3 regions of the Agarivorans sp. QJM3NY_25 genome follow, and region 1 is predicted to be linked to each of the others. Evidence: predicted binding sites of a transcription regulator. Region 1 holds the regulator's gene; each other region holds the start of a gene.
What was found. The regulator sigma-54, encoded in region 1, starts transcription at its own class of promoters, with help from an activator protein. The targets are predictions, from matches to a motif close to GTTGGCACGNNNNTNGNNT.
Positions count from the first base shown of each region.

Region 2: ACRRSW_RS21640 (flagellar basal body L-ring protein FlgH) is a predicted target of sigma-54. The motif match lies at 1,899-1,917, and genes of this name have one in related genera.
Region 3: ACRRSW_RS18020 (Npun_F0296 family exosortase-dependent surface protein) is a predicted target of sigma-54. The motif match lies at 1,861-1,879, and genes of this name have one in related genera.

Region 1 covers NZ_CP194041.2:4,154,102-4,158,349, forward strand. Annotated here, with positions in the region: gene lptB (LPS export ABC transporter ATP-binding protein) at 1-697, shown strand, start outside; gene ACRRSW_RS18935 (RNA polymerase factor sigma-54) at 749-2,254, shown strand; gene hpf (ribosome hibernation promoting factor) at 2,281-2,568, shown strand; gene ptsN (PTS IIA-like nitrogen regulatory protein PtsN) at 2,577-3,020, shown strand; gene rapZ (RNase adapter RapZ) at 3,047-3,904, shown strand; gene ACRRSW_RS18955 (HPr family phosphocarrier protein) at 3,891-4,160, shown strand.
Region 2 covers NZ_CP194041.2:4,724,832-4,729,079, forward strand. Annotated here, with positions in the region: gene ACRRSW_RS21635 (flagellar assembly protein T N-terminal domain-containing protein) at 1-907, opposite strand, end outside; gene ACRRSW_RS21640 (flagellar basal body L-ring protein FlgH) at 915-1,673, opposite strand; gene ACRRSW_RS21645 (methyl-accepting chemotaxis protein) at 2,777-4,248, shown strand, end outside.
Region 3 covers NZ_CP194041.2:3,948,668-3,952,915, forward strand. Annotated here, with positions in the region: gene ACRRSW_RS18015 (IS30 family transposase) at 341-1,288, shown strand; gene ACRRSW_RS18020 (Npun_F0296 family exosortase-dependent surface protein) at 1,940-2,695, shown strand; gene ACRRSW_RS18025 (alkaline phosphatase) at 2,865-4,248, opposite strand, start outside.

The sequences.
Region 1 (4,248 bases):
CAAAAGTTACAAGGGGCGCAAGGTCGTTAAAAACGTGAGTCTCAATGTTGAAACTGGAAAAATTGTCGGTTTATTAGGGCCCAATGGCGCTGGAAAAACCACCACTTTTTATATGGTGGTTGGTTTAGTCCCAAGGGACCAAGGGCGGATCCTAATTGACAACGAAGATCTGTCAAGTACCGCCATGCATACCCGGGCTCGCAAAGGCATAGGTTACCTACCGCAAGAAGCATCTATCTTTCGTCGCCTCTCGGTAGAAAAGAATATTTTAGCGGTCTTAGAAACACGTAAAGACCTCGATAAACAACAACAAATGGGCGCGCTCGATGACTTACTTGAAGAGTTTCATATTGGTCATATTCGCAAGAATTTAGGCATGAGTCTGTCGGGCGGTGAACGTCGCCGAGTAGAAATTGCCCGCGCTCTAGCTGCCGCACCTAAGTTTATTTTGCTTGACGAACCCTTCGCAGGCGTGGATCCTATTTCTGTTATCGATATAAAAAAAATCATTGAACATCTTCGTGATCGCGGTCTGGGTGTATTGATCACCGACCACAATGTAAGAGAAACACTAGATGTTTGTGAGCACGCCTATATCGTTAGCCAAGGCGAACTGATAGCCTCAGGAAAACCTGAGGAGATACTTAAAAATGAGCATGTGAAACGAGTTTATCTCGGTGAACAATTCAAGCTATAGTTAAAGTATGTCCTCAAACGCGATAATAAAAAGAAGGAACAGCGGTAATTAATGAAAGCATCTTTGCAGTTGCGTCTTGGTCAGCAATTAACCATGACCCCCCAGTTACAACAGGCCATACGCTTACTCCAGCTTTCGACGCTGGATCTGCAGCAGGAAATCCAAGAAGCTTTGGAGAGTAATCCTCTGCTAGAAGCAGATGAAGCGCAAGCAAATGACGCAGACTCGGCTGAATTTAAATCAGCCAGCGAGCAAAATAGTGATGCAAACAATAGCCAAACGGAGATCGATAGCAGCCAGATGGAAACTGGCGATGCGATTAGTCAAGATACCGTCGCAGACGATCTTCCGGTTGACTCAACTTGGGATGACATTTACAGCGCGAGCTCGGCTCCTGCCAGCTCTTCATCCGGTAGCAGCAGTGATGACAACGACATGTTGTTTCAAGGTGAAACCGTTGACTCCTTACAAGATCACTTGCTCTGGCAAATGCGCCTCACGCCTTTTAGTGAAATAGACCAAGCTATCGCCCTCGCCATCATCGACGCAGTCGACCAATCAGGTTACCTGACCCAAGATTGTGAGCAATTACTTGAGGGACTACGTTCGATTGAAAATAATGATTTAGATGTCGAGTTAGATGAAATTGAAGCAGTACTTAAACGTATTCAGCACTTCGATCCAGTTGGTATTGCTGCCCGCTCTCTACAGGAATGCTTACTCATCCAATTAAGTCGTTTCAGCGAACAAACACCTTGGCTGAATGAAGCGAAAGACATCGTATCGAATCATATTGACGTATTAGCAAATCGAGATTTTCGTTTATTGGCCCGTAAAACCAAGTTAAAAGAGGAGCAGCTACGCGAAGTGATGCGGCTGATTCACACCTTAGAGCCAAGACCTGGTAATGCCGTCGAACCAAATCAAGCCCAATACGTAATTCCCGATGTCTCGGTGATTAAACGTCAAGGTCGCTGGGTGGTTGAACTCAATCCTGACGCGATGCCAAAACTACGCATCAATTCACATTATGCATCGATGACTAAAACCTCGACCAACGCCAACGATACCCAGTTTATTCGCAGCCATCTGCAAGAAGCAAAATGGTTCATCAAGAGTATTGAAAGCCGTAACGAAACCCTACTGAAAGTCTCTAATTGCATCGTGCATCACCAACAAGCTTTCTTTGAATATGGTGAAGAAGCCATGAAACCGATGGTATTGAATGATGTTGCCGAAGCGGTTGAAATGCATGAATCCACGATCTCTAGGGTCACGACTCAAAAATTCATGCATACCCCTCGCGGGATCTTCGAACTCAAATACTTTTTCTCTAGCCATGTGGCTACCGATGGTGGAGGAGAATGCTCCTCAACAGCCATTCGTGCATTAATTAAGAAACTGGTTGCTGCCGAGAATACCAGTAAACCACTCAGCGATAGTAAAATCGCTGATATTTTGGCAGATCAAGGCATCAAGGTGGCTAGGCGTACGATAGCTAAATATCGTGAGTCATTGGCTATTCCACCTTCTAACCAACGTAAGAGCCTTATTTAAAGGCCACTATAAAGGGGACGACATCTATGCAAATTAACCTTACTGGACACCACGTAGAAATCACTGAGTCTTTGAGAGAATATGTCCACACTAAGTTTACTAAGCTACAACGACGATTCGACCAAATTAATAATGTCCATGTTATTCTCAATGTCGAAAAACTGAATCAGATTGCCGAAGCCACTATACACCTAAATGGTGGTGAATTATTCGCCACTTCAGAACACGCTGATATGTACGCGGCCATCGATAGCCTCATCGATAAGCTCGATCGCCAAGTCATTAAGCATAAAGAAAAACTCACCAAACATTAGTCATAGTAATGCAAATAGATAAAGTACTAAGCTTGGACTGCACCCAAAGTGCAGTCCAATGTTCGTCAAAAAAACGAGCATTGGAATTGATCAGTGAACTAGTTGCGAAGCAACTCGACACCACATCTAAAAGTATATTTGAAAGTTTATTAAATCGTGAACGCATGGGCAGTACTGGCATTGGCCAAGGCATCGCGATCCCTCACGGTAGAATAGGCAATCAATACCATGCGACCGCAGTATTATTACGCTGTACTCCGGCGATTTCCTTTGACGCCATTGACAATCAAGCCGTTGATTTAATATTTGCCTTACTGGTTCCCGAAGACCAATGTCAACAACATCTAAATACTCTCGCTCAAGTTGCTGAAAAACTTAACGATAAGCAAATATGCAAACAACTTCGTACAGCACAAAGTGATGACGAATTATACACGATCATGATAGCCTAAGACTCTAATCGTTATTAGGGGTTATCATGGAACTGATTATCGTTAGCGGGCGCTCCGGTTCAGGTAAAACGGTCGCACTACGAGTATTAGAAGATTTAGGTTATTACTGTGTCGACAATTTACCAGTCGTATTATGGCGTCCTTTAATTGAACACCTAAAAAGACAGTACACCAAAGTCGCCATTAGCATTGATGTGCGAAATTTACCTGATGAACCCTCACCCATCGGTCAACTAATTCGCGATGAAGGCTCTGAGCTTAACCTATTAAGTATTTTTCTCGACGCGAAAGATGATGCGCTGATCCGCCGCTACAGTGAAACTCGGCGGGTTCATCCACTGAGTCAAAACGACATGTCTCTAGCCAAGGCCATAGAATCTGAAACCGCCCTGCTCGCCCCCATTTCTCGCAATGCTGACCTAAGAATAGATACCTCGCGTTTATCCGTACATGAATTGAGTCAGCTCATTCGATCGCGAGTGACCGGAGAACAACAGCAGCAATTAATTATGGTGTTTGAGTCCTTTGGCTTTAAAAATGGCGTACCCAATGATGCCGATTACCTATTTGATGCTCGCTTTTTACCGAACCCGCACTGGCAAGAAGAACTACGACCTTTATGCGGTCTCGATCAAGCGGTTAAAGATTATTTAGCCAAGCAGCCTCTTGTAGAGCAGTACATCCAGCAAATCGCTGATTTATTAGGATCTTGGCTGCCGCATTTAGAAGCCAATAATCGCGCCTATCTGACCATCGCAATTGGTTGTACTGGCGGACAACATCGTAGTGTTTATGTCGCCGAACAACTGGCTGAACACTTTAGTCAAAAACGTAAGGTGCAGCGGCGCCATCGAACTTTGGAACATAAACTTGAAACTCACTAGACAAGTCGTCGTAAAAAACAAACTGGGCTTACACGCTCGCCCAGCCACCAAACTGGTCGAATTGGTACAAGAATTTGAAGCTGAAGTAAGTATTATTGACGGGAAAAAAACCGCTTCGGCTGCCAGCGTGATGGGATTGCTGGTGTTGGCAAGCGCTCAAGGCAATACCCTCACGATAATCTCTGAAGGTAACGATGCAGAGGCTGCTCTCGATGCCATACAACAACTCGTTGAAGCAAACTTCGACGAGGAATAACGCGAATTTATTGATGCAACTGCTACACTAAGTCCTGTTGCATTTTTAGTGAATATTTATATCGTAGCGGACAAGGCAGAGCCTATCG
Region 2 (4,248 bases), 570 kb from region 1:
GGCAATACAACGAATCTTCAACATCTTGAACTGACTGATCTATATAGGAATCAATCAGTTTGCCATAATCCGAAGACCAAAACGTTTCACCAGTTACATCAAACTTCATAGTGACATCAAACGGCCACTCTCGATTCGAGCCATAATTTTTACGTAAAACAGTCTCTCCATTGATTCCATCAATCACAAACAACTTCATCTGAAAGTTTCGTTGTTTCACCGTATCACTGATACCCAGCAGATTGGTGGAAGTCTCGTTATAACTGGACATATCGACGATTTGACCAAACAGGATGTATTGCACATCGAATTTTTCCGATAACGAACGAGCGAACGTTAGCATTTGCGATTCTAAATCATGCGAGTAACGACCATCCAAAGCAATTTGCTGAGTCATTAAATGACGCGCATCCACCCGCTTGCTGTTTTGCTTGAAACGATGAAAAACTCTTCGTGATACCTCTTCCGGTGTACGATAAATTCCGCCCAACTGAGCATGCTCACGCTTTTGTAGCTGAAAAGGACCAACAAATAAGGTCTTCGCATAACTGTCCTTTTCACAGCTATTAAGGGGAAAGATATCAGCCGTGACTTTCACCATAATCTGGTCTTCCTTGATCGTCTCAACTAACAGCTTCATGTCATACACTTCGCCATTAGTGCGAACCGTTAGTTCATCGGTTTCCAGCACTCCAGATTTAACAACCTGCAAAGACTTAACACTCGCCCCACCCCGATACATTAATGTGATCAACGCAGCTTGGATCGCTTGCTGGCGAGCAGTATCGACTTGACCATCAATAATCCGCGCCTGTCCTTCTCCCTCCAGCCACACGCCGTAACAAGGAACAACCAATAGCGCATACAAAAAAGCACTAGAGTAAATCAATCTCAATAGGTGCATCATCAACTTCCTATAAGGGCCACATACTTCCGCCTAGGAACGAAGACAACCAACCTTGAGTTTGCACGTCGGCATGATCCCCAGTACCACTAAACTCGATCCGTGCATCGGCCACTTGATAAGAGCCGATCGTATTATTTTCCGCAACATCTAGAGGCCGAACAATACCGGTAAACCGCATATACTCTTTCCCGTTATTAATTACCAGCCACTTCTCTCCGCGTACCACCAGATTGCCATTGTTAAGAATGTCGACCACCGATACCGTAATTCTCCCAGATAAACGATGTCGTTGATTGGCGTCTGAAGAACCATCAAAATCTTGCTTCTGATTCATTTCTAGTTGCACTTCTCGACCATTAATGGTCAAGGTGCCACCAGGTACCGAAATCGGATCCAACTTATAGCTATTTTCTTTCCCCAGAGTTGAACTAGCCGACTTAGTCGCAGTAGCTTCCTCATCAAGTAAAATGGTGATGGTATCGCCTAAAGCGAAAGGAGGTGTATAACTATATAAACTCCGCGAAGTGTTGCTGTTAAACATCGAGCCGGTCACAATCACTGGTGCCGCCGCAGGGCCGGGTTCAATAGGCGCATAGTAAGGGTCATCTGGAATTGGTGAACGATGATCGGTACTCACCGTGACTTGTCGCTGACTACTGTCTTCATGCTCTTGGACGCTTTCCACAACATCTTCTACGCCCTCTTTAATAGTCGAACATGCAGCTAACAAGGCTATACTGCACATCACCATCATCCTAGTTATCATTGATCTATTCCCACTTCCGCTAGTTCCGTTTATTACTCTTTCATATACTTTACTGAAGAGGACTGAACGCCCCTTTTAATTAGCTGCTTAAATAAAACATAAACAACTTATAGCAAAGCAAATGCCACTAACGTCATTAGAAACACATCCTTACGAAGATCTAATCGACACAAACGTGTAATCACCGACAACAATCCGTCGCTTAGGTCATTCACCAATGACTTAATGCAAATTAAATGCCACTAAATTCATATATTTCAGCATTTTATGTTAATTTTGAAATTTGATGTAAATTTTTATTTAGCGCTGCCGATAAACAATATGACTGTTGTTTATTAACTAAACAGTAAAATCCATGTAGAATCGGCAAATCTTGCCTGTGGACGGCAAAAAATTGTCATAAAAAAATGAAACTGCGGAAAAACATTTCCCATAAGCTTATGATTTATAAATAGGAATTGTTCAATCCAAGAGCATATAATGTAATATTCGAAGTAGTCCCCCTCCCACACATAACGGCTTCTTAACAGATGTTCTTCCAAAACTATTTTTACAGTGCTTGATTACTTCTTGATTCAGAGACTGTACTGCTAAACTCGATACCCCCCGCTAAAAGAGCCCGCTTATTAAACTCTTATCGATATGACTTAGGAATATTTTTGCAGCAGAAAATGCCAAGACCATCGACGCCATTTATTCAAGCTCATAGCGTTCACCAGCCAGTTTTAGATCTGAAGCAAATCAAAAGATAAACCAGCCCTTAAAGCACTCGATCAATATGCCGAGCAACTAATGTCAAAAGACCTTATAAATTAAATCGCCAAATAATTTGAAACTATTAATGCGGAAACTACTATTAAGTTGAGTTGCTTACTTTATAACCTTAAAAACCGAAGTTGATTTCTATGTCCCATAAATTGGTTTAGCTACTAAATTTTTCTAGGAAAGAAAGTACGTCTCGATTACGGTGAATTGCTTTTCATAGACTAACAAGATCAAATTTATCCAATGATGATAATTCAAGCATAGGGTAATAATTGATCGCATGACTGGTAACTAGACCCCAAGTAACACCGTTGCTGGGCCAAAATGGTAATAGACAAATGTTAAAACTTAAAGATATTAGAGTCAGTATTAAACTTAGCATCCTTATTAGTGTCGCAATCATAGGCTTTATAAGCCTGTCGCTAATTTCGGCAAACACCCTCAGCCGTAACTTAACCTTTGAACGAGAATCACGCCTCAAGGCAGTGGTTAATGCGGCTCTCAGCCAAATAGCCGACTTCAATCAACGATATTCTAAAGAAGAAGCTCAAGCTCGAACCAAGGAGTTGATCGAAGCAACTCGTTTTGATGGTAATAACTACCTATATATTATTGATACTTCACGCCGAATATTAGCTCATCCGATACGGGCCGATCTGATTGGTCAGCAAATGGGCGACGCAAGCAAAGGCTCCAAAGAACACTATTGGTACGACATGGTTAATGCTGGGCAGAGGCCAAATGGTGGCATCGTTACCTACCCTTGGACTAATGGCAACATGCAAGCCTCGAATAAAATAGCCTATCTTCGAAATTTTCAAGCTTGGGGGTGGATCGTCGGTGCAGGAATGCTAACCGACGACATTGCTCAAGAAGTGAACAATCAGGTGTTAAAAATGGCGGGAGCCACCTTGCTGATTATCGTTATTATGATCCTGTTGGGTTATATCATTAGCTCTTCCGTAGTGAAACCGCTTGAAGACATTAAGCAAGCGATGAAATCAGTCGCCGATGGCGATCTCACGGCCAAAATTCCAGTTCATGGCCAAGATGAAATTGGTATTGTTGCCATGCGAATTAACGAAAGTATTCGCTCGGTTCGTAAGGCTTTACTTGAGTCGGTGAACTCAGCGAAACAACTAGCAGATGCTGCAACACGCATCGCCTCTTCTGCAGAAGAAACAAGTCAAGCAGTGACCAATCAACGAGACCAACTAAACCAACTAGCCACAGCGATGAATCAAATGTCGGCAACCGTTGCCGAAGTGGCAGGTTATGCTGAATCTACTGCAACTGACACAATTAATGCCAGTAAAGAGGCAAAACTTGGTAATAACGACGTAAGTTTAAGTGTTGATAGCATTAAAACTTTATCCGTTGAACTAGAATCGGCCACCGATCAAGTGAATAAGTTAAAAGAAGGAGTGATGGAGATCAGTGATGTCACCTCAGTGATCAGTAGTATTTCTGAACAAACCAACTTGCTCGCATTAAACGCTGCCATTGAAGCCGCTCGAGCCGGAGAACAAGGTCGAGGATTTGCGGTCGTCGCCGATGAAGTTAGAAATTTAGCAGCAAGGACTAATCAATCAACCGAAGAGATCCAAAGCACAATTAATCGCCTACAAAAACTCGCCGTTGATACCGCCAGTGTGATGCAAAAAAGTAAAGACTTAGCGCATGTTAGCGTTCAATCCGCAGAAAGTTGCGGCAGCGATCTAGGAACCATTGTCAGTCATATTGAACATGTAAGTGACCAATCGACCCAAATCGCAACGGCTGCCGAAGAACAGAGTGCGGTTGCAGAAGA
Region 3 (4,248 bases), 210 kb from region 1:
AACTAAGTGGTCGATTGCCAGACCAGCCTTGAGAGTTGTTTACAATGATTATCCCGATCACAAACAACCCGATACTGCATTCTCGGAGGGAACAGGGTCGTGCGCGGCAAATAACAGTGCTTACTTATGCCTTCAAGCGGATGAACGATGGCATAAGGTAGATGTCACAATGTACTCTGATGACTTAAGCTAGTTAACTGACTCATCTAAGCACCATACGTTATTTTTAAACATGCCCGATTTCAGATAATAACTGCGACATTCATGGAAAGGTGTAGAAGAGGAAGCCAACTGCCGAAAGTGGTACGCTCTTCTCGCCAAAGAAACAAGCAGTACTACCATGAATTATCAGCAGTTGACCGAGGGGAGAAGATATCAGATTTCAGCCCTTTTGGAACAGGGGATTTCAGTACCAGAAATTGCCAATACAGTTAAATGCCACCGCTCAACTATTTATCGAGAGTTGAAGCGATGTGGTAAGAAGGAGCAGTATCTGCCAGATAGAGCCCATCAATTAGCGGTAGTGAAACGAAGGCAAGCTCGTAAGTATCGAATATCTCAGTCACGCATAGGTTTTGTAGAATTGTTGCTGACTATTGATTGGAGTCCAGAGCAAATATCTAATGTCTTAACCCGCGCTGGAGCTAACGTGAGTCATGAGTGGATTTACCGTTTTGTTGCTCGTAATAAGCGACAGGGTGGCAAACTCTTTCGACACTTACGCCAAGGCCACAAACGGTATCGACGAGGTAAGAAAGAGAAAGCGCCTGCTATCAAAAATGCTGTTTCGATAGATGAACGGCCAGAAGTTGTTGAGAGCCGCGAACGTTTTGGTGACTGGGAAATTGATACGGTTTTAGGTAAACACGGGACAGGAGCTGTCATCACCATTTTAGAGCGTAAAACACGTTTCTATCTGACAAAAAAAGTTCCCTCAAAGTCGGCAAAAGATGTGACGAAAGCAACCATTGATATGCTAATGCCTTACAAAGAATTCGTTCATACAATTACAGCTGACAATGGTCGCGAATTTGCTGGCCATGAAGAAATAGCAGAGGCATTGGAGGCCGAGGTTTACTTTGCTCATCCCTATAGCTCTTGGGAACGAGGAGCTAATGAAAACGCTAATGGCTTATTGAGACAATACGTTAAAAAAGGAACAGACCTAAGAACTGTCAGTGATGAGGATATTGAGAGGGCTCAGCGAAGGATAAATTATCGTCCGAAAAAATGTTTAGGATTCAAGCAACCCGCCGTCATTTTCAAAGAAATAATGGAAGCGGCTTGAGAATTAAGAATGTCGCAGTTCGGAGTTGAATTCGGGTGTAATTAAATTTTTATAGGCGCAGCCTGCGGATGTATTTAAATCTAATTGGCTGGTATTTTTAAAGCTTTGCTTAGCAATAATAATATAAAAATTTCTATATACAAAAGTAGATTTTAGTAACACAAACCAGGCAAAAACCCATTGAAAATAGACACTTATATAATGCCGTTTTCTAAAGTATAACTGCATGTATTAGTTGTGGTTCATATATATAACCAAACAACTAATACAATATTATCCTTGTACAAGCCAATTTAAACTCAAAAATTATCAGGAACAATAATTATTCTATGATTCCTTCCTGTCATAAAGCTAACAAATACAAATCATCAATTAAATAAACGATTCAGTGACCAAGAGAGCACCGTCAAGTCAATAACGAGTCCCTCTCCCACAAACTGTACTTCCCCCTTGAACTATCAAAAGAATAATCGAATTTGCAAAAAGCGAATACCTAGTTTGCATTTCGAGAAATGTATTCTATTTCAATAAGAACTAAGCGATAAGCAATTGAAAAATAAAAATATAATAAAACTGGCATGAAACTGGACTACTCGGTAATCAACAGCACCTAAAACCACCAACGCTAGCGCGATCCAGTCGAGGTATCAAATGCAAGCAAAATTTCACAAAATACTCATGCAACTCACACTCTGTTCAAGCATTCTAACAACAGTATTCACTTCATTAGCTAGTCAGGCAGGCGTTATCTACAGTATCGAAAAACCAGGCATTCAAAGCTCTCAAGTGAGCGGATTAACCCTCACCGAAGATTTTGACCAACTATCGAACAACAGCCTAGCCAAGGGTTACCAAGCCGATTTTGGCTATTACTCGGTAAAAAAAGGCACCGCGAAGATCCACAAATTTGGGGTTTATGGGGGGGCATTTGGCGAAGGGAAATACCTATTTATTCCGAATAACAGCGCTGTAAAATTAAGTTTTGACCAAGCCGTCGGGTATTTTGGTTTTTGGTGGAGCGCAGGTGATAGTGGTAATCAATTGAGTATTACCACCAAGTCTGAAAACTTAATGTTTGCTACTCACCAAATTTTAGATGCAGCCGTATTGGAACCCGAGCACTACGGCAGCCCAACGAGAGTGAGCGGAAATAAACGCGAGCCTTATGGCTATGTCAATTTATTTGCAGAAACAGAGGCTGATAAAATAGTCTCAATCGAGTTCTTTGGCCGAAACTTCGAAACCGATAATCACACAACCAGCATCCAGCGCGAGCGCATTACTGGTTTAACATTAGCGGCGGTCAGCGTACCTGAGCCCAAAAGCAGCTGGTTAATCGGCTTGGGGTTGTTACTATTGATGATTCGTCAGACTAGGTGCAGGCAGCGAACTGAACACGCTCGATAGAGCCTTTGGGCTCTGATACCTAAAGGATAATCCGAACAGTGCTGGCGGTTCGGTCACTGCGCATTCTCCATAAACTAATTCTTATTTATAAATGTAAAAACGGTGCTAAACCTTTGCTTAGCACCGTTTGACAAGAACATCGTGTAAATATTAGCGTGAAAACCGCCGACTATTTCACCATATCTTTAATATATTGACCCAATTCAGAGTGGTGCATAATTCGAGAAACCGGAATGATTTCTTTTAACGGTCCCCACGCAAAAACATTGACCGGAGTATGAGTATGCGTGCCCGTACCCCAAACCGTATTTTGGCCCGTCGCATGTTGGCGCGCTAATACGTTACCGCGGTCGTTATAAGGGAAGAACGCGTCGAAGTCATTAATAGCAGGCACATCATTCGCAGATAAGTAGCTATGCATTTTTTTATAGTATGGATTTGGCTTGGTTGCCATCACATGAGCTGCTTGCTCAGAGGTAATCGAAAAATCACTATTTGCGTTCACAATTTCAGCTAAATGATCTGGAGTTTGTTGCGCTTTATCCAATTTGTCGAACTGAGCAAGCATATCTGCATAACTCATTTTCTGATTATACAAACCGTCTAAAATATCAAACTTACCAAAGTTGAAGTTAGGCGCATAATCGCGTTTTTGAAATGCTTCGCCAGTACGTTTTTCTGGTTTTGGTAAGTCATTTGAAGAATAGCTGAAACCGAACGAACCTGTTTCGTGGTCTGCGGTCACAATGATCAAGGTATCTTCACGACCTTTCGCCCACTCATAAACTGAATTGACCGCTTCATCGAATTTGATCATTTCATGTAACATCGTGCCAGCATCGTTACTATGTCCAGCCCAATCAATTTGCCCCCCTTCCACCATAAGGAAAAAGCCGTCCTGATCTTTAGCCAATACCTCCAGAGCTTTGTCTGTCATCTCTTTCAATGTTGGTTGAGTGCGTTTCGGATCATTTTTAGTATGGCTATAAGCAATGCCGTCATTCATCCCCGAATAAGAAAACAAACCTAATAATTTGTCACCTGACGCATTTGCCAACATATTTTTATTAAATGCCAAACTGTAGCCTTGGGTTTGCGCTTCATTCAGCAAATTGCGCTCATCCTTACGCTTAGACTTAAGCTTCACATCGCCCTGAGTCAATAACTCAAGCGCCTTATAAGTCTCCCCTTTATCATTGGTAGATTTAGGGATCCAATGACGAATACCACCAGACAGCATCACATCGGCACCAGTTGCCAACATATCAGACGCAATCTCATTTTCTAAAGAACGATGCGGTTCATGGGCAGCAAAGGCTGCAGGAGTCGCGTGGGTGAGACGGGTGTCAGAAACCAGTCCGGTGGCTTTGCCCATCCGTTTGGCTTTTTCCAGCACCGTTTCTACATGATCGCCATTTGAGTTAATTCCGATCACCTCAGAGGCGGTATATACCCCGGTCGCTAACATCGTTGCAGAACATGCAGAGTCAACAACGATGGCCTCCTCTGGATTAGTTAACGAAGAACCGATCACGCCTTCCTGGGCCAGCTTA